4 regions of the Streptomyces sp. NBC_00224 genome follow, and region 4 is predicted to be linked to each of the others. Evidence: riboswitches for the same ligand, from Rfam matches in the RefSeq annotation. Region 4 holds a riboswitch; each other region holds the start of a gene.
What was found. A riboswitch is a leader RNA that binds a small molecule or an ion and turns the genes downstream of it on or off. The one in region 4 is predicted to bind cobalamin.
Positions count from the first base shown of each region.

Region 1: it holds a riboswitch for cobalamin, as region 4 does, so the genes downstream of both, OG965_RS14775 (CbtB domain-containing protein) here and OG965_RS11930 (cobalamin biosynthesis protein) in region 4, are expected to answer to the same signal.
Region 2: it holds a riboswitch for cobalamin, as region 4 does, so the genes downstream of both, OG965_RS26860 (ribonucleoside-diphosphate reductase subunit alpha) here and OG965_RS11930 (cobalamin biosynthesis protein) in region 4, are expected to answer to the same signal.
Region 3: it holds a riboswitch for cobalamin, as region 4 does, so the genes downstream of both, OG965_RS33985 (acyl-CoA thioesterase) here and OG965_RS11930 (cobalamin biosynthesis protein) in region 4, are expected to answer to the same signal.

Region 1 is NZ_CP108106.1:3,290,605-3,298,089, forward strand. Features, by position in the region: gene OG965_RS14750 (DedA family protein) at 26-667, shown strand; gene OG965_RS14755 (DUF2277 domain-containing protein) at 680-916, opposite strand; gene OG965_RS14760 (RNA-binding S4 domain-containing protein) at 968-1,402, shown strand; gene OG965_RS14765 (hypothetical protein) at 1,518-1,811, shown strand; gene OG965_RS14770 (CbtA family protein) at 1,923-2,696, opposite strand; gene OG965_RS14775 (CbtB domain-containing protein) at 2,715-2,939, opposite strand; cobalamin riboswitch at 2,973-3,130, opposite strand; gene OG965_RS14780 (histidine phosphatase family protein) at 3,199-3,768, shown strand; gene OG965_RS14785 (NAD-dependent epimerase/dehydratase family protein) at 3,981-4,988, shown strand; gene OG965_RS14790 (hypothetical protein) at 4,985-5,932, opposite strand; gene OG965_RS14795 (hypothetical protein) at 6,628-7,101, shown strand; gene OG965_RS14800 (hypothetical protein) at 7,101-7,485, shown strand, end outside.
Region 2 is NZ_CP108106.1:5,990,160-5,997,644, reverse strand. Features, by position in the region: gene OG965_RS26870 (DUF3311 domain-containing protein) at 1-28, shown strand, start outside; gene mctP (monocarboxylate uptake permease MctP) at 25-1,644, shown strand; cobalamin riboswitch at 1,857-1,998, shown strand; gene OG965_RS26860 (ribonucleoside-diphosphate reductase subunit alpha) at 2,127-4,505, shown strand; gene OG965_RS26855 (ribonucleotide-diphosphate reductase subunit beta) at 4,505-5,521, shown strand; gene def (peptide deformylase) at 5,591-6,223, opposite strand; gene OG965_RS26845 (tetratricopeptide repeat protein) at 6,470-7,459, opposite strand.
Region 3 is NZ_CP108106.1:7,604,201-7,611,685, forward strand. Features, by position in the region: gene OG965_RS33950 (DUF1206 domain-containing protein) at 1-249, opposite strand, end outside; gene OG965_RS33955 (diacylglycerol kinase family protein) at 377-1,717, shown strand; gene OG965_RS33960 (hypothetical protein) at 1,912-2,514, shown strand; gene OG965_RS33965 (ANTAR domain-containing protein) at 2,557-2,910, opposite strand; gene OG965_RS33970 (hypothetical protein) at 2,983-3,153, opposite strand; gene OG965_RS33975 (alpha/beta fold hydrolase) at 3,531-4,367, opposite strand; gene OG965_RS33980 (MarR family winged helix-turn-helix transcriptional regulator) at 4,491-4,928, shown strand; partial or broken gene OG965_RS33985 (acyl-CoA thioesterase) at 4,957-5,379, opposite strand; cobalamin riboswitch at 5,566-5,803, opposite strand; gene OG965_RS33990 (3-hydroxybutyryl-CoA dehydrogenase) at 5,861-6,727, opposite strand; gene aceA (isocitrate lyase) at 6,779-7,485, opposite strand, start outside.
Region 4 is NZ_CP108106.1:2,664,403-2,671,887, reverse strand. Features, by position in the region: gene cobN (cobaltochelatase subunit CobN) at 1-1,828, opposite strand, end outside; gene OG965_RS11935 (cobyric acid synthase) at 1,825-3,333, opposite strand; gene OG965_RS11930 (cobalamin biosynthesis protein) at 3,330-4,259, opposite strand; cobalamin riboswitch at 4,367-4,509, opposite strand; gene OG965_RS11925 (hypothetical protein) at 4,621-4,845, opposite strand; gene OG965_RS11920 (anion permease) at 4,882-6,147, opposite strand; gene OG965_RS11915 (class II aldolase/adducin family protein) at 6,369-7,055, shown strand; gene OG965_RS11910 (alpha/beta hydrolase) at 7,103-7,485, shown strand, end outside.

The sequences.
Region 1 (7,485 bases), 630 kb from region 4:
GGGCGCATTCCGTTCGGGGGTCGTAGTGCTGGAGAGTGTGGGGTCGCTGACCGGCAGCCCATGGATTTATGCCGTGGTGACTGTCTCCGTTCTCCTGGACGTGTTCCTCCCCGTCCTGCCCAGCGGGGTCCTGGTGATCACCGCCGCGACCTCCGCGGCGGCCGGATCGACCACCGCGGCGGGCGCCCCGCACGCCATACGCGACGTGCCCGACCTGCTCCTCCTCGCCGCCTGCGCCGCCGCGGCCTCGGTGCTCGGCGACCTCGTCGCGTACCGCCTCGCCTGGCGCGGCGGGGCGCGGCTCGACAAGGCCATCGCCCGCTCCCGCCGGCTGACCCGCGCACAGGAACGTCTCGGCGCCGCACTGAGCCGGGGCGGCGGCGCGCTCGTCGTCATCGCCCGGTTCGCCCCGGCGGGCCGGTCCGTCGTCTCCCTCGGCGCGGGCGCGGCACACCGCACGCCCAGGGAGTTCCTGCCGTGGTCCGCCCTCGCCGGGGTGGCCTGGGCGGGCTACAGCGTCGGCCTCGGCTACTTCGGCGGGCGCTGGCTCGGCGCGACCTGGCTCGGCACGGGCATCTCCGTCCTCGCCCTGTTCGCGGCGGGCTCCCTCGCCGCCTACGTCATGCGCCGCCCGGCCCAGGCCGCGGTGGCCGGCCCGGCGGCCTGACGCACCGCAGGGCTACGCCGACGCCGGTGTCCTGACCGGCACTCCCCGTATCTCCAGGCCTTCGAGCAGCTCGGCCGTGGCCCGCGCTATCTCGTCCACCGCCCGGTCGAAGGCCTCCTGGTTGTGCGCGGCGGGCGCCCGGAAGCCGGACACCTTGCGCACGTACTGGAGAGCCGCCGCGCGGATCTCCTCGTCGGTGGCCTCCTCGGGGAGGACCGGCGGCCTGAGCGTCTTGATGCTTCTGCACATGCCTCAAGTGTGACGGGTACCACTGACAACGGCCTCGGTAGAGTCGGAGGCATGGCGGCAGCAGACGAGGCGAAGACACAGGAGCCCAAGGGGCCGACGGCACCGGCGGCACCGGCGGGGCCCTCGGAGCCCGTACGGATCGACAGCTGGATCTGGTCCGTCCGGCTCACCAAGACGCGTTCCATGGCGGCGACGGCGTGCCGGGCCGGCCATGTCCAGCTCAACGGCGAGCGCGTCAAGCCCGCGCACACCGTGAAGGTGGGTGACGAGGTGCGGGTGCGCCTGGAGGGGCGGGAGCGGATCGTCATCGTCGCGAAGGTCATCCGCAAGCGGGTGGGCGCGGCGGTCGCGGCCGAGACCTACGTCGACAAGAGCCCGCCGCCGCCCGCCCGTTCGGACGTGCTGGCCGCCGGTGTGCGCGACCGAGGCATGGGCCGGCCGACCAAGCGGGACCGCCGGGAGATGGAGCGGCTGCGCGGACAGTAGGGGCCCGCGAGTCGTTGGCCGGTACGTAACTCGGAGGCCAACTCCCGCTGTACCGGAGTAACTTGGAGGGCCGGGGGCCAGGGGAGCCCCCGAACCGTCCCTAGAGGAACACGCCATGATCCTGTTACTGCTCGTCCTGGCGCTGGTCCTGTACGGCTTCGGCTTCAGCCTCGGCGGCATAGTGTTCTGCGTCGCCGTGGTGGCCGTACTCTTCAGCGTCCCGCGCCGTGGCCGCTCCACGGCACCGTCCGGGGGTTCGTCCGGCAGCTCGTCCGGAGGCGGCGGATCCAGCCGTGGCACGGACACCGACTACCGGGCCTACCGCGCCCGCCGGGAACGTATGGACCGGTGGGAGCGGCGCTACCGCAGGGAGCGGAACAGCCGTCTGTTCTCCCTGCGTCGCCCTTGACCGATCGAGCGCCACCGAACAGCGCACCGAGCACGACCTACGCGCGCGAGGGCCCCGACCGACATCGTCACCGACGTCGGTCCGGGGCCCTCGTGCGTGCGGCGCGCCCGGTCAGTGGGCGGCCGCAGTCGTGCTGTCGACGGCCGTGCCCGTGCCGCGGGGCTCGGCCGTGGCGGCCTTGGGCGCCAGGAGCCGTTCGGCGAGGTGGCCGAAGACCAGCCCGAAACCGGCCCACAGGGTGAGCTGGATGGCGAGGGCCGCGAGCCGGAACTTCCAGAGCAGCATCGCCGGGAAGTCCTTCGGGACCTCGTTGACGGCGGGCAGGAACGCGTACGCGAGCCCGATGGCGACCAGGAAGGCGGCCGAGGCGGCGACGGTCGCGTTCCAGTTGCCGAGGCGGGGCGCGAGCCGCTTGCCGAGGATCACGGCGGAGACGGCGAGCAGCACGCTCAGCGCGATCATCAGGAAGTACAGGGCGGTGCGTTTGCCGATCGTGTCGGGGTCACCGATGGACGGCGGGTTCGCCGGGTACTTCAGGAACGGGACGACATAGACGGTCGCAAGCGCGCCGAGCGAGACGAACGCCGCCGTGGCGCGCGGCCCGAACCGGCCGATCCGGCCGAGCGCGACACAGAACGCGAGCGCGGCGATACCGCCGAGGGCCACTCCGAACACGAGCACACCGGTGGCGAGGCCGCCGGTGGACTGCAGGGTGCGGCTGAACACCTCTTCGCCGTGCTCGTGCGCGTGCGCGTCCTCGAAGTCGATGGCCGCGTCCACCCGGGGCTCGCCCAGGACGTACGCCACGATGAGCGCCAGCAGGCCCGCTGCGAGACCGGCGAGCATGCCGCGCACCAGCAGGGCCCTGACGTGCAGGGAGTTCACGAGTTGGTTCCCCTGGTCTCAGTGGCAGGGGAAGCCGAGCAGGTGGCGTCCGTCGTGGACCCACTCGTGGACGTTCTCACCGGAGAGGAGGCTCGTGGCGCCCTGCTCGGCGCCGACGAAGTACAGGAGGACGAGCATGAGGATGCCGAAGAAGAGCGCCCAGGGGGCGATCGCCTTGAGCGATATGGGGGTGATGGCCGGCGTTGCTGCTGCGCTGGGCGCAGGGGCGGCGGAGAGTGCCACGGCAGAACCTCCTGGGGAACACGCGTCCCGGTCATTGGTGCCTTTGTCGACGGTGGTGGGTCTGACTTCCCCGTCTTCGCTCCCTGTTGAGGGCGCTCGCCGGGTTCACAGTGGCGCGACCGTGCCGGATTCTCACCGGGCTTCCTTCACACCGTCTTTATGTCGACGAGACCGTACCGCGTGAGGGACCGCGCCGCTACGGCGCGCGGGGGCACAGCCCCCGCGCGAAGTGCGCGAACGGCCGTGCTCTGCTTGACCCATGACCGTACGCGTGATGTTGATCTCACCCCCGGCCGACCGCTACGCGCGCGAGGCGAGAGTCGGCGACGACGCGGCCGCCCCGGACGAGGGCGCGGTCCGCAGGGTCAAGGACGCGGCGGCGGCGCTTCCGGTGCCGGCCCGTCGGCTGAAACCGCCCGCCTCCCGCTACGAGTTGGCGGACGGCCTGCCCACGGGCGACGAACCGGCCCTGGCCGACTGGGATCTGGGCCGCTGGCGGGGGCGGCGCCTCGACGAGCTGAGCGCCACGGATCCCACGGGGGTACGGGCCTGGCTCACCGATCCCGGGGCGGCGCCGCACGGCGGGGAGAGCCTGCTCGCGCTCGTCGCGCGCGTGGGCGCGTGGCTGGACACGCTGCCCGCGGCGGGCGGCCGGATCCTCGCGGTCGCCTCCCCGGCGGTGGTCCGCGCGTCCGTGACCCACGCCCTGGCCCTGCCGCCCGCCTCCTTCTGGCGCCTGGACGTGGCCCCCCTGTCCCTGACCGAACTCTCGGGCCGCGCGGGCCGCTGGAACCTGCGGTGCGGGCGGCCGGCGGAGGGGGTGCAGTAACGACGAAGGTCCCCCGCCGTCGGATCCGGATGCGCTGGTGTGCCGCAGGGACGCGGCCTCGCCATCGACTCCGCCACCGGCTCGGAGGGGTCTGCCGTCGCTGGCCCTGGACCCGTACCGCAGGCAGTACGTATGAAGACGCCCCCCGTCTGGCCTTCGGGCCGGGCAGGGGGTCTTTCGTCCTGCCAGTGTTGACGGGCAGGATCAAGAACATGCGACGCACTCTCCTGCTCGGCGGCACCTGGTTCCTGGGACGCGCAATTGTCGAGGCTGCGCTGCTTCGCGGTCGGGAGATCACCATCTTCAACCGCGGGCGCTCAGGCCCCGACCTTCCGAACGTCGAATCGGTCCATGGCGACCGCACCAACACCGACGATCTCCAACGCCTCGCAAGACTCGGCCCGTGGGATGTGGTGATCGACACATCAGCGTCCGAGATGGCGCCCCGGCAGGTCCTCGACAGCAGCAAGGCTCTCGCGTCGGTCGTCGACCGGTACGTATACGTATCCACGGTCAACGCCTACAAGGGATGGCCCAACGAGCCACTGTCCGAGGCCAGCCCCCTCTATCCAGCACTCCCGAACGCCGACCGCGATTTCGGGGTGGCCGAGGGCGTCACTCTGCATTACGGGAAGCAGAAGGCCGGAGCCGAGGCAGCCGTGTCCAGCGTCTTCGGCAGCCGCGCCACGATCCTCCGGCCGAGCGTCATCCTTGGACCTGGCGAGTACGTCGGTCGTCTGCCCTGGTGGTTGCGCCGGGCGGAGCGTGGCGAGAGCATCCTCGCCCCCGGGCGGCCGGACAAGACGATCCAGCCGATCGACGTACGCGACGTCGCGGACTTCGCTCTCATGGACACGATCAGCGGCGCGTACAACTTGGCCGCGCCGCAAGGTCGAGCCACCATGAACGATCTCCTGACTACATGCGTGACGGTGACCGGCAGGCGTGGACACCTCGTATGGGCGGCCGATGAAGTGCTCACGTCCCACGGCGTCCGCGAATGGACTGAGCTCCCCTTGTGGCGCACCGCCGCCGGCACATGGGCTGTCGACACGACCCGGGCACAGGCAGCAGGACTGGTGTGCCGTCCGCTCACCGACACCGTGGCCGACACCTGGGCATGGCTGTGTGACGGAGACGGTCCGGTGGCTCATCCGCGTTGGGCCGACCACGGGATCGACCCTGTGAAGGAAGCCGCGATCCTCGCCGAGCTGGACTAGCTCTCTATCGCGATGCGGCTGCCCGGTAGCGACCGGGCAGCCGTCGCCGTGATGAAGTCCTCGATACGCTCGCCCAGCAGCCGCGCGACAGGCGCACCCTCCAGCTCGGGCCGCGTCAGGCCCGCCCGCAGATGCGAGACCCGATCGACGAGGCCAATGGTCCGCCAAGCGACCGGAGTTGCGAATACCTGCGCAAGCGCCTCTTCTGCGCCCTCTAGCTCACCTCGTTGCAGGCGCGCCCGCGCTAGGTCCACCACTACCCGCATGTGGACCGGTCGATCCCCGACTGGTCCGGAGTCCAGCAGGGCCAACGCGTGGAGTGCCGATGCCTCGGCTTTCGCGCTGTCGCCCAGCACGAGGTATGTCGTCGTGTGGCTCATCGCGGCGCGGGCGGGCGGGAACGCGAACCCGCCTCCGATGTCGTCGTGGAGCTCGTCGCGTACGCCGCTGCCCGACTCCAGGGCGGCCTGCACCGCCCGCTCGGCCTCGCGGACGCGTCCGAGGTGCGCGCAGGCCCGCGCCTCGATTGCCGATAGTCGGATGCGGCCCGTATCCCCCACGGCGGCAAAAGACTTGGCGATCTGGATGTCCCGCAGCGCCGCCGTGGGGCGCCCGTCCCAATAGGCCAGGTAGGCAAGGACGCCATGGGCGTACGCCTGGAGCGGAGCATGCTCGATGACCTGTCCGTACATAGCCGCAGTGCGGGCGAACTGCGTTGCCGGGCCGAGCATCCCGAGATCGAACGAAGCGACCGACAGGAGTGCCCCGGCCTGGCCGGCTGCGAGGTAGAGGCGTGACTGCTGGCTCGGGCGCCGAGTTCGTGTCAGCTTGTCCTGCGCGTCGAGCAGCAGTTCCTCCGCCCTGCGGAACGCAGCGACTGGGTCAGTCGTGTCGTAATCGATCGCCAGGGCGTGGACTTCGTCGTCGAGTTGGTCGAGGGTCATGTCGGGAAGGTGGGCCGAGGCGTCCGCGGCGTGGGCCGAGGCCTCACGAGCAGTCATGGCGATATCACTTTCCTTGAGCACTGGTTCTGAGGTGACCGCTTCCAGGCTCGGAGCAGGGGCCATCAGTTCCCGGACCGTAAGGCCAAACAATCGCTCCAAGATGCGCGGTGCTGGGGGGTTCGGGACCACGGGGTGCCCACTCGTCCACCGACGCCACGTAGGTTCAGAGATGTCTGCGGTCCGGTACAGGTCGTCGTCGTGTGCGGCGCCTATCTCTTTGCCGACCCGTCGGTATGCCGCCGCCACCTCCGCATACGGCCAGCCACGGGCCAGCGTCAGGGCATGGAGCAGATTCCTTGGCTCCTGCTGCGACATGAGCGTCCCTCCGGAGCATGCGCCAGGCCAATGGCGCCAGCCGGTCAGCATGGTGACTATCGCCCTCCCAGAGTGCCGTGGAACGGCTCTCGGCGAGGTGATATCCATGTGAAACCCCGCCGCGTCGTGTGAGACCCACGTGATAGCTCCAGCGCATGGTGCGCCTTCGCCTAGATCGCGAGCCTGGATGGCCAGACAAACCGGCCATGTATGAGGGGGCATTGGTGAATACGACTCGCGGAATCGGCCAGGCAACGGGCAGAGCCGCCTCGGAGCGCTGTGCTTTGGCGCAGTACCGGCGCTGCGAGGTGTGCCACGAGATGGGTGCAGACGTCATCACCCGCATGTTCGTCGCTGACTCCGGTGGCGACCACACGAGCTATGCGCACCGTGGCTGCGCCGAGGCGGCCGGGACCGCTGTGGTCCTGGAGGGCCAGACCTGGGAGCCGGGGCAGCTCGCCCCCGCCGGCCCGGCCACGGGCGGCTGCTGCGTCGGCCTGTACGCCTGCATCTCCGACAGCCGCGACCCGGACACGATGCTCGACGCACTCCGCACCTACGCCTCGGCCCAGGGCTGGATCGTGACGGCGGCGCTGTATGACGTCGGGCCGCTGGACCGCCCGAAGGACAAACGGCCGGGCCTCACCCGCGCGCTGCGATTGCTGGAGGACGGGCGGATCCAGGGCCTCGTGACGCTCACGGCGGCGCATCTGGCCGTCGCCGCCCCGTTCCGGGAGCTCGCCGCCGGTTCATTCATCAGCTACGTCCAGCCCAACGAAGTGAGCGCGCCGTGATGAACCAAGCCAGCAAAGCCATCACCGACTGGCTCGCCTCGGCCCACGACGTGCCGGCGCAGGCCCGCCGGGAGTTCGCCGTGGGTGTCGCACTCGTGCCGACCGGCGAGAAGTTCGACGCAATCCGTCTGCCCGCCGACATCGTCCACGCGGCGGCGGGCGGCGAGGACCCGGACACCGTCGCCTCGTTCCTCGCTGAGGCCCTGGAGGACGGAGCGGTCATCCATGACGCGTACGGCGTCGGCGTCTGGTACTACGCACTCGTTCCACCGGGCACGCACGCTGCCTGGCGAGTGCCGCGCGTCGAGTGCCTACGCCCGGGAACCTGGCTGGGCATGCCCCGCATCGACCTGACCGCACGGCCCGGCCCGTACTGGACCCTGC
Region 2 (7,485 bases), 3.3 Mb from region 4:
GGGCCGCAAGGCGGGTGAGGGCAAGTGACTCTCGCAGCCAACGACGGTGTGAACGGCGTCGCGCTCGGCGTCTTCATCTTCTTCTTCCTGGCCGTCACGGTCATCGGCTTCATGGCCGCCCGCTGGCGCCGCGCCGAGAACGAGCAGAGCCTCGACGAATGGGGGCTCGGCGGCCGCTCGTTCGGCACCTGGGTCACCTGGTTCCTGCTCGGCGGCGACCTCTACACGGCGTACACGTTCGTCGCGGTTCCGGCGGCGGTGTACGCGGCGGGCGCGGCCGGGTTCTTCGCGGTGCCGTACACGATCCTCGTCTATCCGCTGATCTTCACGTTCCTGCCCCGGCTCTGGTCGGTCTCGCACAAGCACGGCTACGTGACCACATCGGACTTCGTACGCGGCCGGTTCGGCTCCAAGGGCCTCTCGCTGGCGGTCGCGGTCACCGGCATCCTCGCCACGATGCCGTACATCGCGCTCCAGCTGGTCGGCATCCAGGCGGTGCTCGACGTGATGGGCATCGGCGGGTCCGGCAACTGGTTCCTCAAGGACCTGCCGCTGCTGATCGCGTTCGCGGTGCTCGCCGCGTACACCTACTCCTCGGGCCTGCGCGCGCCCGCGCTGATCGCGTTCGTGAAGGACGGCCTGATCTACCTCGTCATCCTGGTGGCGATCATCTACATCCCGATCAAGCTCGGCGGCTTCGACGACATCTTCGCGGCGGCCCGGCACAAGTTCGAGACGCCCAACGCGGCCGGGAAGCCCACGGGCGCCCTGGTGCCCCCCGAGGCCGGGCAGTGGACCTACGCCACACTCGCCCTCGGCTCGGCGCTGGCGCTCTTCATGTACCCGCACTCGATCACGGCGACCCTCTCCTCCCGCAGCCGCAACGTCATCCGCCGCAACACCACGATCCTGCCCCTGTACTCGCTGATGCTGGGCCTGCTCGCGCTGCTCGGCTTCATGGCGATCGCGGCCGGGGTCAAGGTCAAGAACGGCCAGCTGGCGATCCCGCAGCTCTTCGAGGACATGTTCCCCGACTGGTTCGCGGGCGTGGCCTTCGCGGCCATCGGCATCGGCGCGCTCGTCCCGGCGGCGATCATGTCGATCGCGGCCGCGAACCTCTTCACCCGCAACATCTACAAGGACTTCCTCAAGCCGGACGCCACGCCGGCGCAGGAGACCAAGGTCTCCAAGCTGGTCTCGCTCCTGGTGAAGGTCGGCGCGCTGGTCTTCGTCCTCACCATGGACAAGACGGTCGCGATCAACTTCCAGCTGCTCGGCGGCATCTGGATCCTGCAGACCTTCCCGGCCCTGGTGGGCGGTCTGTTCACCCGCTGGTTCCACCGCTGGGCGCTGCTGGCGGGCTGGGCGGTGGGCATGGCGTACGGCACGCTCGCCGCGTACGGGGTCGCCTCGCCCACCCAGAAGCACTTCGGCGGCAGCTCCAAGAACATCCCCGGCATCGGTGAGATCGGCTACATCGGCCTCACCGCGTTCCTCCTGAACGTCGCCGTCACCGTCGTCCTCACGGTGGTCCTGCGAGCCCTGAAGGCCCCCGACGGCGTCGACGAGACGTCCCCGGAGGACTACACGGCGGACGCGGGCGACCCGGGCGTCAAGACGGAACTCCCGGCCGCGACGCACTGACACGAGCAACAGGAAATCGGGCCGCCGGGAAACCCCGGCGGCCCGTTTTCGTGCCCGGGGAATGCCCCGTACCGCCCGCAGGTTGCGGCGTACGGCAAGCGTCTAGGGGCGCGGGGAACTGCGCGACCAGCCCAAGACGGCCCGCAGTCGAGCAACTACCCAACAAACACGCTCCGGTACGGATGCGACACAACATGTGGGGGTGCCAACACAGCGCGGCACAAGATGTATGCTCGTGCTCGCTGTCGCCGCAGGGGAATCCGGTGCAAATCCGGAACTGTCCCGCAACGGTGTACTCGTATGCATTTGCGTACCTGTTCAGTCCGAGGACCTGCCGACAGCGCGCCCTGGCCGTCCGGTCCGGGTGCCAGACGTCCGGGCCTCGCGGAATGGGCATGTGGACGCGGCGTACCCCCGAGGGGGTGTGTCCGTGTGCCCGCGCACTTCCCCAAGGCCCCGTGCCGAGCGAGGAGTGCCCCCACGTGACCATCGCCCCTGCGGATCCCGCCTCAGCGATCGCCGAAGAGCCGGCCGATGCCCCCGGGACCGCCCTGCTGCGGACCCTGACCGACCTCACCGCCGATCTGCCGGACACCGACCCCGGCCGTGTCGCCGCCGCCGCGCTGCGCGGCCGCAACGCGCGCTCGGACGAGGCGGAGCTGCGTGGGCTCGCCACCGAGGCCGCCGCCGGTCTGATCTCCGAGGACCCGGCGTACTCCCGCCTCGCCGCCCGGCTGCTGACGCTCACGATCGCCGACGAGGCCGCGACCCAGGGCTCGGTCTCGTTCTCCGACTCGGTCGAGGTCGGCCACCGCGAGGGCCTGATCGCGGACCGCACCGCCGACTTCGTACGGCTGCACGCGGACCGTCTGGACGCGCTGGTCACCGCCTCCCTCGCGGACGGCGCCGACGACCGCTTCGGCTACTTCGGCCTGCGCACGCTCTACTCCCGCTACCTGCTGCGGCACCCGATCACCCGCCAGGTCATCGAGACCCCGCAGCACTTCATGCTCCGGGTCGCGGCGGGCCTGGCCGAGGACGACTCGGTGCGCGCGCTCGACGAGGTCGCCTCGCTGTACGGCCTCATGAGCCGGCTCGACTACCTGCCGTCCTCGCCGACGCTCTTCAACTCCGGCACCCGCCACCCCCAGATGTCCAGCTGCTACCTGCTGGACTCCCCGCAGGACGAGTTGGACTCGATCTACGACCGCTACCACCAGGTGGCACGCCTGTCGAAGCACGCGGGCGGCATCGGCCTCTCGTACTCCCGCATCCGCTCGCGCGGCTCGCTCATCCGGGGCACCAACGGCCACTCCAACGGCATCGTCCCGTTCCTGAAGACGCTGGACGCCTCGGTCGCGGCCGTCAACCAGGGCGGGCGGCGCAAGGGCGCGGCCGCGGTCTACCTGGAGACCTGGCACTCCGACATCGAGGAGTTCCTGGAGCTGCGCGACAACACGGGTGAGGACGCCCGGCGCACGCACAACCTGAACCTGGCGCACTGGATCCCGGACGAGTTCATGCGCCGGGTGGACGCGGACGGCACCTGGTCGCTGTTCTCCCCCGCCGACGTGCCGGAGCTGGTCGACCTGTGGGGCGACGAGTTCGACGCCGCCTACCGCAAGGCCGAGGCGGCCGGTCTCGCCCAGAAGACGATGCCGGCCCGGGACCTGTACGGCCGGATGATGCGCACCCTGGCGCAGACCGGCAACGGCTGGATGACCTTCAAGGACGCCTCCAACCGCACCGCCAACCAGACGGCGGAGCCCGGCCACACGGTCCACTCCTCCAACCTCTGCACCGAGATCCTGGAGGTCACGGACGACGGCGAGACGGCCGTCTGCAACCTCGGCTCGGTCAACCTCGGCTCCTTCGTGCTCGCTTCCGGCGAGATCGACTGGAAGCGCCTGGACGAGACCGTCCGTACGGCCGTGACCTTCCTGGACCGGGTCGTCGACATCAACTTCTACCCGACCGAGCAGGCCGGCCGCTCCAACGCCAAGTGGCGTCCGGTGGGCCTGGGCGCGATGGGCCTCCAGGACGTCTTCTTCAAGCTGCGCCTGCCGTTCGACTCCCCCGAGGCGAAGGCGCTCTCCACCAAGCTGGCCGAGCGCATCATGCTCACGGCGTACGAGGCGTCCTGCGACCTCGCCGAGCGCTCGGGCCCGCTGCCCGCGTGGGACAAGACCCGTACGGCGCGCGGCGTGCTGCACCCCGACCACTACGACGTCGAGCTGAATTGGCCGGAGCGCTGGACGGCGCTGCGCGAGCGGATCGCCTCGGTCGGCATGCGCAACTCGCTGCTGCTCGCGATCGCCCCGACCGCGACCATCGCGTCCATCGCCGGTGTCTACGAGTGCATCGAGCCGCAGGTCTCCAACCTGTTCAAGCGCGAGACGCTCTCGGGTGAGTTCCTCCAGGTCAACGGCTACCTGGTGGAGGACCTGAAGAAGCTCGGTGTGTGGGACGCGCAGTCCCGCGAGGCGCTGCGCGACGCCAGCGGCTCGGTCCAGGACTTCAGCTGGATCCCCGCCGATGTGCGCGCGCTCTACCGCACGGCGTGGGAGCTCCCGCAGCGCGGCCTGATCGACATGGCGGCGGCCCGCACCCCGTTCCTGGACCAGTCGCAGTCGCTGAACCTGTTCCTGGAGACGCCCACCATCGGCAAGCTGTCGTCGATGTACGCGTACGCCTGGAAGCAGGGTCTGAAGACCACGTACTACCTGCGCTCGCGCCCGGCGACCCGGATCGCCCGCGCCGCCCAGGCCGCCGCCCCGATCCCCGTCCAGCAGGCGGCCCCCGACGCCGACGCGATCGCCTGCTCCCTTGAGAACCCCGAGTCCTGCGAGGCCTGCCAGTAATGACCACCAACTCCGAGAAGAACCTTCTCGACCCGGGCTTCGAGCTGACCCTGCGCCCGATGCGCTACCCGGACTTCTACGAGCGCTACCGGGACGCCATCAAGAACACCTGGACGGTGGAGGAGGTCGACCTCCACTCCGACGTCGCCGACCTCGCCAAGCTCACGCCGGGCGAGCAGCACATGATCGGCCGTCTGGTCGCGTTCTTCGCGACGGGCGACTCGATCGTGTCGAACAACCTCGTCCTGACGCTCTACAAGCACATCAACTCCCCCGAGGCGCGGCTCTACCTGAGCCGTCAGCTCTTCGAGGAGGCCGTGCACGTCCAGTTCTATCTGACGCTGCTCGACACGTATCTGCCCGACCCGGACGACCGCGCCGCGGCGTTCGACGCGGTCGAGGAGATCCCCTCCATCCGCGAGAAGGCGCAGTTCTGCTTCAAGTGGATCAACGAGGTCGAGAAGCTGGAGCGCCTGGAGACGAAGGCCGACCGCCGCCGCTTCCTGCTCAACCTGATCTGCTTCGCCGCGTGCATCGAGGGCCTGTTCTTCTACGGCGCCTTCGCGTACGTGTACTGGTTCCGCAGCCGCGGTCTGCTGCACGGCCTCGCCACCGGCACCAACTGGGTGTTCCGCGACGAGACGATGCACATGAACTTCGCCTTCGAGGTCGTGGACACCGTCCGCAAGGAGGAGCCGGAGCTCTTCGACGACCAGCTCCAGCAGCAGGTCGCCGACATGATGAGGGAAGCGGTGGAGGCCGAGCTCCAGTTCGGCCGCGACCTGTGCGGCGAGGGCCTGCCGGGCATGAACACCGAGTCGATGCGCGAGTACCTCCAGTGCGTCGCCGACCAGCGCCTCCAGCGCCTCGGCTTCGCCCCGGTGTACGGCTCGTCGAACCCGTTCTCGTTCATGGAGCTCCAGGGCGTCCAGGAGCTCACGAACTTCTTCGAGCGCCGCCCGTCCGCGTACCAGGTCGCGGTCGAGGGCTCGGTGGGCTTCGACGAGGAGTTCTAAGCCGTACGTACGCGAAGGGGCCCCGCACCGGTGTGGTGCGGGGCCCCTTCGCGTACGTCGGGGTGAGCGTCAGGCGTTCGGGACGACCTCGTAGCGCGGGGTGCCCTCGGCCATCTGCTTCAGCGCGTCCTTGCGGTCGCGCTTGGAGAGGCGGTCGATGTACAGGTACCCGTACAGGTGGTCCGTCTCGTGCTGGAGGCAGCGGGCGAAGTAGCCGGTGCCGCGCACCTTGATCGGGTTGCCCTCGGCGTCCTGGCCGCTGACCTCGGCGTAGTCGGGGCGGGCCAGCTCGGCGTAGGCCGTCGGGACGGACAGGCAGCCCTCGTTGGACTCGTCCAGGACCCGGCGGTCGGCCGGCAGCTCCTGAAGGACCGGGTTGCACACGACGCCGACGTGGCGCACGCCCTCGTCGTCCATGCAGTCGTAGACGAAGACCTTGAGGTCGACGCCGATCTGGTTGGCGGCCAGGCCCACGCCCTCGGCGGCGCGCTGGCTGGCGAACATGTCGTCGATCAGCTGCGCGAGCTCGCCGTCGAACGCGGTGACGTCCTTGCACTCCTTGTGGAGCACCGGGTTGCCGACGACCGTGATCGGCCGGGCGGTGCCACGCGCGCGGTACGCCTCCTCGCGCTCCTCGCAGTCCTCCGTGTCGACGACGAACCCGTCGTTCGCGACCTGCTGGTCCGTCTCCTGCTGCGACATGTCCGCCGTACGCCTTCCTGAAAACCCGATTCCGAACCCGTACAGCCTAGGGCCTGTCCGGCGGATCTGGTCGGCTTCGGCCCTGGGTGGGCTTTCGGTGCTGGTGAGCGGGGGTCTGGCGCGTCCAGCTGCAAGGCGGAGGAGGGCGTCGACGCGGAGCGTCGGCAACCGACGACAACGCCGCAGATGGGCGTGCCAGACCCCCGCGTGCCGACCAGATCCGCCGGACAGGCCCTGAGGGCACGGTCAGCAGACTTCTTCGAGATCCCGCCACTCGCGGCTGTCCGGGCTGTCCGCGACCCAGCCGTCGAGCAGTCCGCGCACCAGGCCGGGCGGCGCCGCGATGCCGCATTCGCGCTCCGGCACCCACAGGTCCCCGGCCGTGCGGTGGCCCAGCGGGCCCGGGTGGCCCGGCTCGCTGTGGTCGTGCGGGTCCAGGTGCTCGCCGTCGCCCTCGTCGCTGGGCATCCGCGACTCCGAGCAGGCCCGGCACAGCAGCCGCACCGACGAGGACCAGTCCTCGGCGGCGAAGCCCGCGTCGGCCGCGAGCCGCTCAAGGGCGTCCCGGTCGGCCTCGGTGGCGGCCTCCAGGAGCACCACCCAGGTGGGCACCGGCGAGGGCGCCCAGAGCTCGATCTCGTCGAAGACCGGGAAGGAGGGCCCGGCCGCGACCGTCCGCTCGCCGTGCGGCACCCCGTCGTGCAGGACCACCTCGCCCCAGCGCCGCCCGGAGGACGGCAGCGGGATCGACAGGACCTCGATCCGCGCCGGGTCCAGCCTGCGGCCCCACACCACCTCGGCCTCGCCCTCGGGCGAGAGCCGCACGGCCGCGCTGCCCAGCTCCATCCCGGACGGCTCGGCGGTGCCGGTGGCGGTCTCCTGGTAGCCGCGCACCTTGAGGCCGTACGCCTGCCAGGCGCGGCGGGCCAGCGGCCAGTCCTGGAGCGCGGTGGCGGCGATCCCCACGTTCCACCAGTCGGGGGCCCCGGTCTCCTTGTCGAGCAGCGCTACGGCCCGCAGGCCCGCGGCCCGCGCCTGTTCCCAGTCGTGCCGGAACTTGTGGAGCAGCGCCAGGTTGAACCAGGACTCGGAGAGCCACGGTTCCAGGTCCGCGGCGCGCGTCAGCAGCGCGCCGGCGTCCTCGTACCTGCCGTCGCCGATCAGCGTGAACGCACGGTCCGTGGCCTGCCGCCACGAGGCGGAGGGCCGGTGCCGTCCCTTGCCGAAGATCCTCACGATTCCCGCCTGCCCAGACCGACCTG
Region 3 (7,485 bases), 4.9 Mb from region 4:
GACCAGCGCCCACAGCATCACCTTGCCGAAAGGCTGCGCCGCGACCCGGTCCAGCGCCCCTTGGCGGTCCGCCGACTCCCCGCCGCTTCCCAGGGCCATCTGAACCGCCAAGACACCGATGAGGACGTACACGACTCCGCGCGCGACGAACCCCGCCCGACCGGCGGCGGTCAGCGTCTCCTTCTCGGCGGCCCGGGCGGCAGAACCCCCGCCCCGGCCCCTTCTCTGTGCTTGAGGCGACGTCACCATGGTCCTCCCCACGGCACGGGGCGCGCGATCCGCGTCCCTGGCCTGGCCCCGAGTGCCCCCGTGCGGAGGTCTGATGCGCTGTGCGGGCGAGCAGCCTGTTCACCGCAGGCAGGGGTACCCGGCCGGCATGCGAACCCATGAATCGCGCCTCGGCGAGCGCACGAAGTTCGCCTCCTCGGCCGCGAAGGGCCTGACCGGCAGCCGCAGCGCGCGCCGGGCCGCCTTGCGCGGCGCCGGCTCGCTTGCCCTCACTTCCGCCATCCGGGTCGCCATCCAGGTGCTCGACGGCAGCCGACCGCTCCGGCATCCGCCGAGCGGGGTGTCGTCGTCCCACCGCACAGCCGGCGCTGCCGCCTTCGCGACGGGCGCCACCTTGGAGGCGCCCCGACTGGGAGTCGTCCTCATCCCCGCCGCGGCAGGCATCGTCGCCGCTCGCGTCCGATCGGGCGCACATGCGCCCGCCCGAGTCCTGGTGGACGTCGCCTTCGGCATGGGGATCGCGGCGGCGACCTGCCGCTGGTGGCCGCGGCACCGCGACGAGCCCGCCGACAGCGCCCGGCCGGAGCTCCCGATTCCCGCCCTTCCCTCCGGCGAGGGGCTGGTCGTGGTCGTCAACAGCGACGCCGGGAACGAGGTCCCCTCCGATGCCGAGCTGCGAACCCTCCTGCCCAAAGCGGACCTGCGGCTGTGCGAGGCCGGCGAGGACCTGCACACCGTGCTCCGCCAGGCCGCCGCGTACGTATCCGCACGCGGCGGCGCGCTCGGGGTCGTCGGGGGTGACGGCACCGTCAACGCGGCGGCCGTGCTGGCCGTCGACAGCCGTCTGCCGCTCGCGGTGTTCCCCGGCGGCACCCTCAACCACTTTGCCGCCGACCTCGGACTGCCGACCCTGAAGGACACCGCCGAGGCCGTGGAAGCAGGCCGTGGCGGAACCGTCGACCTCGGCCGCATCACCGGTGACGGCAACTGCACCTATTTCCTCAACACCTTCAGTATCGGCGTCTACCCCGAACTCGTCCGGGCCCGCGAAGCCCGCGAGACGTCTCTGGGCAAATGGCCCGCCCTGGCCGTCGGCCTGCTCCGCGTCCTCGCCGACGGCACCCCCATCGACGTCACCGTCGACGGGCAGCCCAGGCGGCTGTGGCTGCTCTTCGCCGGCAACGGCCGCTACGACCCACCGGGCTTCGCCCCCTCCTACCGCCACACCCTGGACGACGGGCTGCTCGATGTCCGCATGGTCGACGGAAAGCACCCCTTCGCCCGCACCCGCCTCGTCGCGGCCTTCCTCACCGGCACCCTCGCCCGCTCCCGCGTCTACCAGGAGACCACCGCCGTTCGCCTGCGGATCGACGGCGTGGGAAAGGCGGGCGACTACACCCGCGACGGCGAAGTCAGCCCCGCCGCCGACACCCTCGTCCTCGACAAGAGGGCCCGGACACTCACTGTCTACCTGCCTGAGCGACACTGATCCAGTGCCGTCAGCGGGACGGCACCGCGGTGCCGTCCCGGGGCTATGCTGTGGGGGAGACGCCCCAGACCCCGGCGGTGCACTGCCAGTTGGGCACCACGCCCGTCCCGCACGTCTGCCGGTCTCCTGAACCGAGGCGCCCCATGCGTACTCCGCAGCACCCGCACGAACCCGACACCTCCCAGCCGTCCGCCATGGACGCCGTGCGCCTGCGCCGACTGAACCGCTGGCAGGCCGAGGACCAGCGCGAAGACCTCGCGGACCTGTACGTGGAATCCTCCACAGCGCCATCCGGTGAGGAGTTCCACGGCCGACAGGAGTTCCTGCACCGCTTGGCGGATGGCGTACAACAGCCGGGATTCGACATGCTGGTCGCCGAGGCCGAAGCGCTGGCCGGCTGCGCGTACGGAGTTCCCCTGGCGCGTGACGGTTCCTGGTGGCAGGGGTTCGACGGCCCCCTGCCCCAGAACCTTGAGCAGCTCACCGCGTCCGGACATGTCTTCGCGATCACCGAAACCGTCATCCATCCCCATGAGCACGCGCGCGGGCTTGCCCGCCGTCTTCAGGAGCGCCTGCTCGCCGACCATCAAGCGTCGCTTGGCGTCACCCTGGTCGATCAGTCCGATCACTCGGCGTCCGCCGCGTTCGCGGCCTGGGGTTGGCAGGAGGTCGGACAGGTCCACCGGCAGCCGCCCGGCCCAACAGCGTTACGTGTACTGGTCCTTCGGCTGGGAGAGCGTACGACAGAGCATCCCGACGGCCTGGCTCACAATGCCGGGACCCAGCGGCCCGAATAGCGGCGCCCGCCGGAAGTGGAGCCGCCCGCACCACACGAGTCGTCACCGCCGATCGTGGAGGCGCCTCAGCGCGTGACGCAGTTCGCGTTGCATCGGCGCCGGGAGCGACTCGCCCTGCGCCGTGGCGACCAGGGCCGCAGCCACGTCCCGGAGCTTGATGTTGCAACGCTGCGACACATCCACCAGCAGACCCCAGGCCCTCTCGCTGGAACACGGCGCCAGGGCCATCACCATGCCGCGCGCCTGGTCGATCACCGCACGGCTCGACAGGGCCTTGTTCAACTGATCGTTCTCGGCACGCAGTTCGAGGACCGCGGCCACAAGAGCCGCATCCTGCGCCGAAGCCGCGGCCGTCCATCTCCGCTGTTCGCCATAGGGCGTGATCGTTTGATGCATGGTGCCTGTCTCGTAGCGCGGTGATGAGAGCCATGGCCTACGCCCCCAGGGCTTGTCCGGTCGGAGTGCTGCTCATCGTCGGTCGGCTGCATGGAGCCGCCGCAGGGCGCGGCGCAACGCCCGGTGCATCTGGAGCAGGACCATCACCATGCCGCATGGCTGGTCGACGAGCGCGCGGTCGGCCATCGTCCGCCGCGGCTGATCGTTCTCGGTGCGCAGCGCGGTGACCTCCTGCTCGGACACGGCGGGCCTCCCGGGAACGGAATGGGACATCGCTGCCAGGGGCCGGGGCGTCACCCAACAGCGTAGTCCTGCCCAAAGGTTGCGGATACCTTGCGACGCCGGCGCGTATCTGTGCGACGTAGATGGCCACCTGGCATCTGGTCGGGCCTCGGCCCCCTTCGTCCTGCTCGCCTTCCGCCCCATGATGCGCGACCGCCGGCCGACGGTGGCGAGCTGTTGCCACAAGGTGCCATTGGTTGGTGTGAGAGCTGTCCGCGGTACGGCGGTCACGGTAGGTCAACGGTCGGGCGGGCCCAGAGGAGGTGCGCCGGCCTCGCCCCGCACCCGGATCATCGCGGTGCGGAGCGAGACGGGGAACCCCGGTTCTCCGGCACTGCCTAGCCCTCGTGGCCGTGGACCTCGCGCAGGAAGTCCACCAGGACCCGGGTGAATTCCTCCGGTTGCTCCATCGTCGTGTAGTGGCCGGCGCCGTCCAGCTCCGTGGTGCGGCCGTGGGGGACGGCGTCCATCAGGGCCGCGACGGTGTCGAGCAGGCCGGGCACGTCGAGGGCGCCGTTGATGGCCAGGACCGGGATGGCGATGTCCTTGGCGCGGGAGGCCAGGTCCTCGACCGGGACGAGGTGGTCCGGCTCGTCCGGGGTGTGCTTCATCAGCGTGCGCGTCGCCATCTCGCGGACGTGCGCCACGATCGCCGGATCGATCTCGTCGAGGCTGCGCCGCGGCCCCGCGATCCACTCAAGGAAGCCGTCGAGGTAGCCCGGGAGGTCTCCGCCGGCCAGTGCGGTGTGCTGCCGCTCGGCGACGGCGGCGGACCAGGGGTCGGTCAGGTCCGGCTCGCCCAGCCCGCGGCCGCTGACCACCAGGGCGCGCACCAGCTCGGGGTGCTCGACGGCCGTGTCCACGCCGATCATCCCGCCCATCGAGACGCCCACGAGTACGACCTGACGCAGCCCCAGGTTCCGCAGCAGGTCCGCCAGGTCGTCGGCCTGTCGGAACGGCTTTGCGGCATTGGCGGAGCGGCCGTGGCCCCGGGCGTCGGGGGCGATGACCCGGTAGCCGAGGGCGGTGAGGCCCGGGATCAGGGTGTCGAACTGGGTACTGTCCGCGAAGACGCTGTGCAGGAGCACCAGCGCCTCGCCGTCACGGGGTCCCTCGTCGCGGTAGGTGAGCAGGCCGTCGGTGGACTGGAAGGTCTCGAACAGGATCTCGTTCATGACAACCAAGGTGTCATGAATGCCCGAAGATGGCAACCCGGTTGTCATGTGGCGTGAGAGAGTGATCCCGTGACCGAACCGACCTCCGTACCCCTGTCCCCCGACGAACTGCCGGGACGTCTCATGGAAGTCTTCGCACTCGTCGGCCCGCTCTACCGCCGCGTACAGCGCCGGATCGAGCTGGACGCCGCCCAGAACATCTCCGTGGGCGTGCGCGCCGTGCTGGACCTGCTGCGCGAGAACGGCCCGATGACCGTGCCGCAGATGGGCCGGGCCCAGTCGCTGAGCCGCCAGTTCGTGCAGCGGATGGTCAACGACGCCGCCGAGCGGAAGCTCGTCGAGAGCATTCCGAACCCCGCGCACCAACGCTCCTCGCTGATCCGGCTGACCGGTGAAGGCCAGGCGGTGATCACCGCCGTGACCGCTCGTGAGTACGCCCTGCTGCGCCAGGTCGGCGGCGACCTCAGCGATGCCGACATCGCCGCCTGTGTCCGGGTGCTCGGCCGGATGCTGGAGCTCTTCGACGACGTCGACGTCGTTTCGGAGTCCGGAAGCCCCTGAGCGGAGGTGCGGAGGTACGGCGCTGTCACGTGGCGGTGGTCAGCTCCGGGACCCCCCTCGGCGTGCCGTCCGCGTCGATCGCGACGAACGTCAGCTGGGCCGTGGCCACTTCTGTCGTGGGGCCGGACGCGTTCCAGCGCTCGGCCGTGACCTGGACGGCGACGTCCATCGAGGTGCGGCCCGCGCGTTCCAGTTCGGCGTGGACCGTGAGCAGGTCGCCCGCGCGGACGGGGGAGAGGAACGCCATGCGGTTCACCGAGACGGTGACGGCGGGGCCGTCCGCGTGGCGGCCGGCGGCGGCCGCGGCCGCGTCGTCGATCAGTTTCATGACGACGCCACCGTGGATGGTGCCGTACAGGTTGGTGTCGTGCTCGCTCATGATGTGGGCGAGGGTGACCCGGGAGTCGGCCGGTGCCTTGTGGGCGCGGCCGGTGGTCGTGCGAATGCCCATGGGGTTCACGGGACTCTCCTTCGCGAGTCGCGGGGGTATCCCGGCGGTTGGTGCGAGGAGCCGGATTTCGCCAAGGTCGCGAAGGGCGCGGAGGAACGGCAGCGCCGGTGGCCACGCGTGTCCGGCTGCGTGTCCGCCCGCTCCGCCGGCCCTCCCCTCGAAGGCCGCCGAGATCGCCGTACGCACGGGTGGCGTACGGGCAGTGGCAGGTCTTCGGACTCGCGGGCGCGTCCCCACACGTACGTATGACGACGTGTCAGGCACCTACTGGCCGTCGCTTCCCGGGCCCGGCGTGCGGGCCCAGTGCTGATGACGGCGGTCGTTCCCGCTCACCGCTGCGGGGCAGTCCCGGATTCCCACCGGGTTCCCTCTTGCGACGCATCCCGCCTGGCGGACGGGGCGAACCAGCTGCGGTGACAGCGTAACCAGAGACCGGCAACCGGACGGCAACCGGCTCCGGGCGCGCGACACCCGTACGCCCTCACTCCGCCCCGTACCGATGGAAGCCGCGGCCGCTCTTGCGGCCCAGCAGGCCCGCCTCGACCATGCGCTGGAGGAGGGGCGGCGGGGCGTACAGCGGCTCCTTGAACTCCGCGTACAGGGACTCCGCGATCGCCGCCACCGTGTCCAGGCCGATCAGGTCGGCGAGCCTGAGCGGGCCCATGGGGTGGGCGCAGCCCCGTTCCATGCCGGCGTCGATGTCGGCCGCCGTGGCGAACCCGGACTCGGCCATGCGGATCGCCGCGAGGACGTACGGCACCAGCAGGGCGTTCACCACGAACCCCGCCCGGTCCTGCGAGCGGACCGTGGTGCGGCCCAGGACGGACGTGGCGAACTCCTCGACCCGGGCCAGGGTTTGAGCCGAGGTGTGCAGCGACGGGACCACCTCCACCAGCGGCATGACCGGCACCGGGTTGAAGAAGTGCAGCCCCACCACCCGGTCCGCGCGCCCGGTCGCCATGCCCAGGCGCATGACCGGGACGGAGGACGTGTTGGTCGCCAGGATCGCGTCCGGGTCCTCCACGGCCTTGTCGAGCGCGGCGAAGACCTCGGCCTTCAGCGCCGGGTCCTCGGGGACGGCCTCGACGACCAGCTGCCGGTCGGCCAGGTCGTCGAGGCTGCCGCTGAACACGAGCCGGGCCAGGGCGTCGTCCCGCTCGGCGCGCGTCGCCTTGCCCCGCTCGACGGCGCGGTCCAGGGAACGGACCAGCCGCTCGCGCGCCGCCCGGGCCGCGGTGGCGTCGGCCTCGCAGACGACCGTGTCGAGTCCGGCCCGGGCACACACCTCCGCGATCCCCGACCCCATCTGGCCGCCCCCGACGACCCCCACGCGCTGGATTGTGCTCATGATCCCTCCGTACGTTGTTGGTGGGCCCTCGCGGGCGAATGCGCGGACGCGTCAGTGGAACTGCGCCTCCTCAGTCGAGCCGCGCAGCGCGAGCGTCTCGGCGGCCGGGTTGACCGCCGTCGAGACGACGTCGAAGTAGCCGGTGCCGACCTCCCGCTGGTGCTTGACGGCGGTGAACCCGTCGTGCTGGGCGGCGAACTCCCGCTCCTGAAGGTCGACATAGGCCGTCATGCCGGACTCCGCGTAGCCGCGCGCCAGGTCGAACATGGCGTGGTTGAGGGAGTGGAATCCCGCCAGGGTGATGAACTGGAAGCGGTAGCCCATTGCCCCCAGCTCCCGCTGGAACTTGGCGATCCGGTCGTCGTCCAGCGCCGCCCGCCAGTTGAACGACGGCGAGCAGTTGTACGCGAGCATCTGGTCGGGGTAGCGGTCGTGGATCGCCTCGGCGAACGTACGGGCCTGTGCCAGATCGGGTGTGCCCGTCTCCATCCACAGCAGGTCCGCGTACGGGGCGTAGGCCAGGCCGCGCGCGATCACCGGGCCCATGCCGGGCTCGACGCGGTAGAAGCCCTCGGCGGTGCGCTCGCCCGTGGCGAACCGGGCGTCGCGCTCGTCGACGTCGCTGGTCAGCAGGTTGGCGGCGAGCGCGTCCGTGCGGGCCACGATCAGAGTGGGGACATCGGCGATGTCGGCGGCGAGCCGGGCGGCGTTGAGGGTGCGGACGTGCTGGGCGGTGGGGACGAGGACCTTGCCGCCGA
Region 4 (7,485 bases):
CCTTCACCAGCGTCCAGATCTGGGCCCGCACGGCCGGGGCCTTCGTCGGGTCGAGGTCGCTCACCAGCGCGTACTCGTCGAGGAGTTGCTCCAGCTTGGCCAGGTCGCCGTACGTGTCGGCGCGGGCCATCGGCGGGACCAGGTGGTCCACGACCGTGGCGTGGCCGCGCCGCTTGGCCTGGGTGCCCTCGCCCGGGTCGTTGACGATGAACGGGTAGACCAGCGGCAGCTCGCCCAGGACCGCGTCCGGGCCGCAGCCGGAGGACAGGCCGAGGCCCTTGCCGGGCAGCCACTCCATGGTGCCGTGCTTGCCCATGTGGACGATCGCGTCGGCGCCGAAACTGTTCTCCAGCCAGCGGTAGGCGGCCATGTAGTGGTGCGACGGAGGCATGTCGGGGTCGTGGTAGATCGCGATGGGGTTCTCGCCGAAGCCGCGCGGCGGCTGGATCATCACGACGACGTTGCCGAACTGGAGGGAGGCGAGCACGATCTCGTCGCCGTCCACGTACAACTGGCCCGGGGGCTCGCCCCAGTGCTCCAGCATGCTGTCGCGCAGCTCCGGCTCCAGCTTCTCGAACCAGGCGCGGTAGTCGGCGAGCGGCACGCGCGCGGGGGCGGCCGCCAGCTGCTCCTCGGTGAGCCACTCCACGTCGTGGCCGCCCGCGTTGATCAGGCGGTGGATCAGCTCGTCGCCGTTGTCCGGGTGGCCCTCCACCACGTAACCGGCGTCGCGCAGCGCGTCCAGGACGCGCACGGCGGAGGCGGGCGTGTCCAGGCCCACCGCGTTGCCGACGCGGGAGTGCTTGGTCGGGTACGCGGTGAAGACCAGGGCCAGCTTCTTCTCCGCGTTCGGCTTGTGCTTCAGCCGGGCGTGGCGCACCGCGATTCCGGCGACCCGGGAGGCCCGCTCGGGGTCGGCGACATAGACCGGCACGTCGTCCGGGCCCTGCTCCTTGAAGGAGAAGGGGACGGTGATCAGTCGGCCGTCGAACTCGGGGATGGCGACCTGCATCGCCGCGTCCATGGGGGAGAGCGCGGCGTCCGAGGCCTCCCACGCCGCCTTGGACGAGGTGAGGCAGAGCCCTTGCAGCACCGGGACGTTCAGGTCGGCCAGGGCGCCGATGTCCCACGCCTCCTCGTCGCCGCCCGCGCTGGCCTGCGAGGCGGTGGTGCCGCCCGCCGCCAGGACGGTGGCGATCAGCGCGTCCGCCCGGCCCAGCGTCTCGTACAGCGCGGGCTCGGCGCCGCGCAGCGAACCCACGTACACCGCAAGGGCGTTGGCGCCCCGGGCCTCGATGCGGTCGCAGAGGACGTCGACGAAGGCGGTGTTGCCGGAGAGCTCGTGGGCGCGGTAGAAGAGCACGCCCACCGTGGGGCGCCCCTCCACGTACGCGCGCGTGCCGTGCACGCCCCACTCCGGCATCTTCTCCGGCTCGGCGAAGCCCACGCCGGTCAGGAGCACGGTGTCGGAGAGGAACCGGGACAGCTCCACCAGGTTGCCCGGTCCGCCCTCGACCAGATAGCGCAGGGCCTCGGCGACCACACCGGCCGGGACCGACGACTCGGCCATCAGCTCCGCGTCCGGCACGGACTCGCCGCCGAGCAGCACCGTCGGGATGCCGGACGCCTTCAGCGCCGCAAGCCCGTCCTCCCAGGCGCGCTTGCCGCCCAGCAGGCGCACGACGGCCACGGACGCGCCCTCGATCAGCGCGGGCAGCTCATCGGCCACATCGATACGGGTCGGGTTGCCGATCCGGAAGGGCGCCCCGGAGGCCCGGGCCGCCAGCAGATCCGTGTCGGCGGTCGACAACAACAGCACAGTGCTCATGCGGGTGCTCCAGGTGCGATGAAGGGAAGTCCGGCGGGCGCGCCCTGCTCGATGAGCCGCATGAGCGCGTCCGTGTCCGCGTGTTCTTCGATGAGGTCGCCGAGGCGGTCCAGCTGCTCTTCGCGCAGCGCGCCGAACGACGTGTCGGGGGCGGGCACGAAACGCCGTCCTGCGGCGCTCGCGACCAGCTCCAGGAACCGTCGCCTGAATCCGTCGCTCTCAAGTGACCCGTGCCAGTGCGTGCCCCAGACCGCCCCGACCCGGCATCCGTCCAAGAAGGCTTCCCCGCCAAGAACTTCGGCGACCCCGTGGTGGATCTCGTATCCCTCCACGTGCTCGCCCAGCGCCTCGCCGGTCGGCCGTGCAAGTGTCTTCTCGGCCGCGAACCGCACCCGTACGGGCAGCAGTCCGAGCCCCGCCACGGAACCCGCCCGTGACTCGACCTCGTCCTCGATGTGCTCTGAGAGCACCTGGTACCCGCCGCAGATCCCCAGCACCGGGCGCCCCTCGGCCGCCCTGCGCGCCAGCTCCCGCGCCAGCCCCCGTTCCCTCAGCCATTCCAACGCCCGGACCGTGCCCCGGGTTCCCGGCACGACCACCAGATCCGCGTCGGCCAGCTCCTCCGGCCGGTCCACGAACCGTACGATCACGCCCGGTTCGGCGGCGAGCGCGTCCACGTCCGTGAAGTTGGACATCAGCGGGACGGCGCAGACCGCGACCCGCAGCACGTCCTCGCCCACCGGCGGCGCCACCACGGATTCGCGCACGGCGCCGCGCAGCGACACGCGAAGGCCGTCCTCCTCGTCGATGCCGAGCCCGTGCGCGAACGGCAGGATCCCGTACGTGTGGCGCCCGGTGAGCCCGCGCAGCATGTCGATGCCGGGTTCGAGGAGCGAGACGTCGCCGCGGAACTTGTTGACGATGTACCCGGCGACCAGGGCCTGGTCCTCGGGGCTCAGCAGCGCCGTCGTACCGAAGAACGAGGCGAACACCCCGCCCCGGTCGATGTCGCCGACCACCACCACCGGCAGCTTCGCGGCGCGCGCGATGCCCATGTTGACGATGTCCGTGCGCCGCAGGTTGATCTCGGCCGGACTGCCCGCCCCCTCGCAGATCACGGCGTCATATGTGCCCCGCAGCCGCTCCAGACAGTCCACGACGGTGCCGAGAAGCGCTTCCTGGCGTCCGCCGTGGTAGCCGCTGGCGCTCAGTTCGCCCACCGGCTTGCCCATCAGTACGACCTGGCTCGACCGGTCGCTCCCCGGCTTGAGCAGCACGGGGTTCATCAGCGCGGACGGCTCGACGCGCGCCGCCTGCGCCTGCATCGCCTGCGCCCGCCCGATCTCGGCGCCCTCGCGCGTGACGAACGAGTTGAGGGACATGTTCTGTCCCTTGAACGGCGCGACCTTCACGCCCTGGCGCACCAGCCACCGGCAGATCCCCGCGGTGACGACGCTCTTCCCCGCGTCCGATGTGGTGCCCGCGACCAGCAGTCCGCCGCTCATGTACGTACCTTCCTCACCGCGATCGCCACACCCAGCGCCAGCCAGCCCACCCGGCGCGACAGCCGCACCGCCCGCTCGATGTCCGGGACCTCCACCGCCCGGCCGCCCCCGTTCAGGACGGGCCGGTGCTCGACACGGCCGCCGTACGAGAGGGTGCCGCCCAGCCGTACGCCCAGCGCGCCCGCGAACGACGCCTCGACGGGGCCGGCGTTGGGGCTCGGGTGCTTGCGGGCGTCGTCCCGCCACGCGCGCGTGGCGGAGCGCGGCGCGCCCCCGGCGGCCACCGCCAGCGCGGCGGTGAGCCGGGCGCCCGGCCAGCCCGCCACGTCGTCCAGCCGCGCCGAGGCCCAGCCGTACCGCAGATGGCGCGGCGAGCGGTGGCCGACCATCGCGTCCAGCGTGTTGACCGCGCGGAACGCGACCAGGCCCGGCACCCCCGCGAGCGCCCCCCACACCAGCGCGCCCACCACGGCGTCCGAGGTGTTCTCGGCGACGGACTCGACGACCGCGCGCGCGATGCCGGGCGCGTCAAGGGACTGCGGGTCGCGCCCGCACAGGTGCGGCAGGCGCGCGCGGGCCGCCTCGACGTCCCCGGCCTCCAGCGCCTCGCCGATCGCGCGGGCCTCCCGGCCCAGCGAAGTGCCTCCCACGACGGCCCAGGTGGCGGCGGCGGTCAGCGCGACGGACGCGGCGGGAAGCTTCCGTACCGCGCGCGTGGCGAGCAGCGCGGCGCCCGCGGCGCCTCCGGCGCACACGGCGGTGTGCAGCGCGCCCCAGCCCCGGTGGTCGCGCCACAGCGCGCGCTCCACGGCGGCCGCGGCACGGCCGAACGCGGCGACCGGGTGCCCGCGGCGGGGGTCGCCGAGGAGGAGGTCGCCGAGGAGACCGGCGGTGGCGCCGTACGCGAAAGTGCGATCGGCACGCATGGGATCAGCCCGCCGCAACGCCGCGAAGAGCTCTGGTACTTCCGGGGGGTGCCGACAACAGGCAGGCGCGCATGGCGGTATGTCCTCACTCAGGGTGTCCGCGCCCTGGTACGACGTCGACCGGCGGTGAGAGTTCCTGGCTCACGGGGATGATTCCCCGATGACAGTGGCGGGACCGCGCCGGATTCGCACCGGCTTCCTCTTCTGCCGCCGTAAATGGCTCGGGCAGTCCACCACGCCCGGGAACGCCCGTCAACTCGCTGCTGACCTGCGACGGGAGAGTGTGTTGGGGCACACAGAGAACCGCCCTCCGGCCGGGCCGGAGGGCGGTTCAGAGGTGTGTGCGGCGCTGCTCGCCGGGCTACTTGCCGACGATCAGGTTGATGCCGTACGCGACGGCCGCCGCGCAGAGCGCGAAGCAGAGGTAGGCGGTGGTGCGGGCCACGGCGACGTTGCCCTTGCCGGCCGCGGCCGACTGCTGCTTGCTGAGGCCGACGATCCCGACGGTGAACAGGCCCACCAGGCCGACGGTGACGATGAGGCTGACACCGAAGACGGTGCCGAGAGCTGCCCAGTCGATGTGCATGACGATTCCTTTGGGGTGCGCGGCCGGGTCGGCCCGTTAGACGACAGCCGGGCGGGCCGGGTCGACGGGGGCCACCGGGGCCGGGGCCGGGATGGTGGCCGTCAGATCGGCGGCCACGGCGGCGGCGGTGGGCGGCGGGGTGACGGCGGCGATCGCGGTGGTCACGACGCCCGCGGGCTCGGCCGGGGACTCGGCCGGGGTGGCGGTGGCAATGACGTCGTTGTGGTCGACCGGCTCGCGGCGCGACAGCTTCCAGATGAAGCCGGAACCCGCGATCAGCAGGATCGCCACGAGGACGATGCCCCAGGTGCCCTGGCCGGTCAGGAACTCGGCGCCGGCGCCGACCAGACCCGCGGCGGGCAGGGTCAGGCCCCACGCGATGAACATGCGGGTCGCGGTGGACCAGCGGACCACACCGCCCTTGCGGCCGAGGCCGGCGCCCATGACGGAGCCGGAGCAGACCTGGGTGGTGGAGAGCGAGAAGCCGATGTGCGAGGAGGCCAGGATGACGGTCGCGGCACCGGACTGGGCGGCGAAGCCCTGCGGCGGCGCCAGCTCGGTCAGGCCCTTGCCCATGGTGCGGATGATGCGCCAGCCGCCGAGGTAGGTGCCCATGGCGATGGCCATGCCGGCCGAGACGATGACCCACAGCGGGGGGTTGGCGCCCGGGTGCAGCACACCGCCGGCGACCAGGGCGAGCGTGATGATGCCCATGGTCTTCTGCGCGTCGTTGGTGCCGTGGGCGAGCGAGACGAGACCGGCGGAGGCGATCTGACCGGCCCGGTAGCCCTTGGCGGTGGCCTTCTCGTCCGTATTCCGGTTGATCCGGTACGTCAGACGCGTGGCCAGCATCGAGGCGACGCCCGCGACGATCGGGGCGGCGACGGCGGGGAGCAGCACCTTGGTGACGACGGTCGAGCCGTTCACCGAGGACCAGCCGGCCGACATCACGGCCGCGCCGATCAGACCGCCGAACAGGGCGTGGGACGAGCTGGACGGCAGGCCGAGCAGCCAGGTCACCAGGTTCCAGAGGATCGCGCCGACGAGCGCCGCGAAGATCACCTCTGTTCTGATGCCCTTTTCGTTGATGATCCCGCCGGAGATCGTCTTGGCGACCTCCACTGACAGGAACGCGCCGACCAGGTTGAGCGCGGCGGACATGGCGACCGCGGCTTTGGGCTTCAGGGCGCCGGTCGAGATGGTCGTGGCCATCGCGTTGGCGGTGTCATGGAAACCGTTCGTGAAATCGAACACTAGAGCTGTCACGACCACAATGGCGAGCAGCAGCGTGATGTGTTCCATTTACCCAGTCAATCGTTCGACGTCAGTGGCTGGACGAACGTAAGTAACCTGGATGAACGGAAGGTGAACTGGGTCGGGCTTCACGGTGTATCTGACCGGTTTTTGGCGTGGTTTTTGACATGGGCAGCCCCTGACAAACCCCGCGAACCGGCCATAGGTCCTATTGAAGAGATTCTGGTCACTCTGCTACCCCCGGCTCGGAGCCTGCGAGGATCGCCCCCATGGGAGAGCCGAACGACTCCGGAGCGACCGCCGCGGCCTGGGCCGAACTGACCGCCACCGCGCGCCGCACCGCCGAGGAAGGCCTGGTCGTGGGCACCTCGGGCAACGTCTCCGTACGCGTCGGGGAGCTGGTCCTGGTCACCCCCACCGGGGTCCCCTACGACCGCCTCGGCCCGGACGACACCGTCGCTGTCGACCTCACCGGCCGCCAGGTGACCGGCACACTGCGGCCCACCAGCGAGCTGCCGATGCACCTGGCCGTATACCGGCACACCGACGCCCTGGCCGTCGTCCACACCCACGCCGTGCACGCCACGGCCGTCTCCACCCTGGTCACCGAGCTCCCGCCGGTCCACTACATGACCGCCACGCTCGGTGGTCCGGTCCAGGTCGCGCCCTACGCGTTGTACGGGACCGAGGAACTGGCGCGGAACATGCTGCGCGCCCTCGAAGGCCGCACCGGCTGTCTCCTCCAGAACCACGGGACGATCACCTACGGAACCACTCTTTCCCAGGCATACGACCGCACCGCCCAGCTGGAGTGGATGTGCCGCCTCTGGCTCGCCGCCTCCTCCGTCCCCGGCCGCACCCCCTCCCTGCTCTCCGGCGCCGACCTCGACCGGGCCGCCGAACAGTTCCGGGGGTACGGACAGGGGGACGCCCCCGGCCCGGCCGTGCTCCGGTAGGCCCCCGCCCACTGGCCGTGCGGCCGCGCACTGCCGACACTGGAACGGTGCGCCCGGCTACAGCGACGGCAGCGGCCGTCACCACACTCATCGGCGTCGGCGCGGCAGCGGTGGCCGCCGGACGGTACGCGAGCGACGCGGCCCTCAAGGCGCCGCCAGGCCGCCCGCTGCCCACCGACCCCGAGCTCACCGTGCACGCCACCGGGCCCGGGCGGATCGCCCTGACCCGGTGCCTGGCCTCGCTGCGCCCCGGGACGTACGGGATCGAGGGTCCCGGCATCCGCGCGGTGGTCGGCGAGGTCGTCGACGTGCCGCATCCGGCGGACACCGTGGTGCGCCGCCTGGAGCGGGTCACCCGGGGCACCCCGCAGCCGGGGGACCGGGTCCGGCTCACCCCACAGCTCCACCACGGCACCCCGAAGGAGGCGCT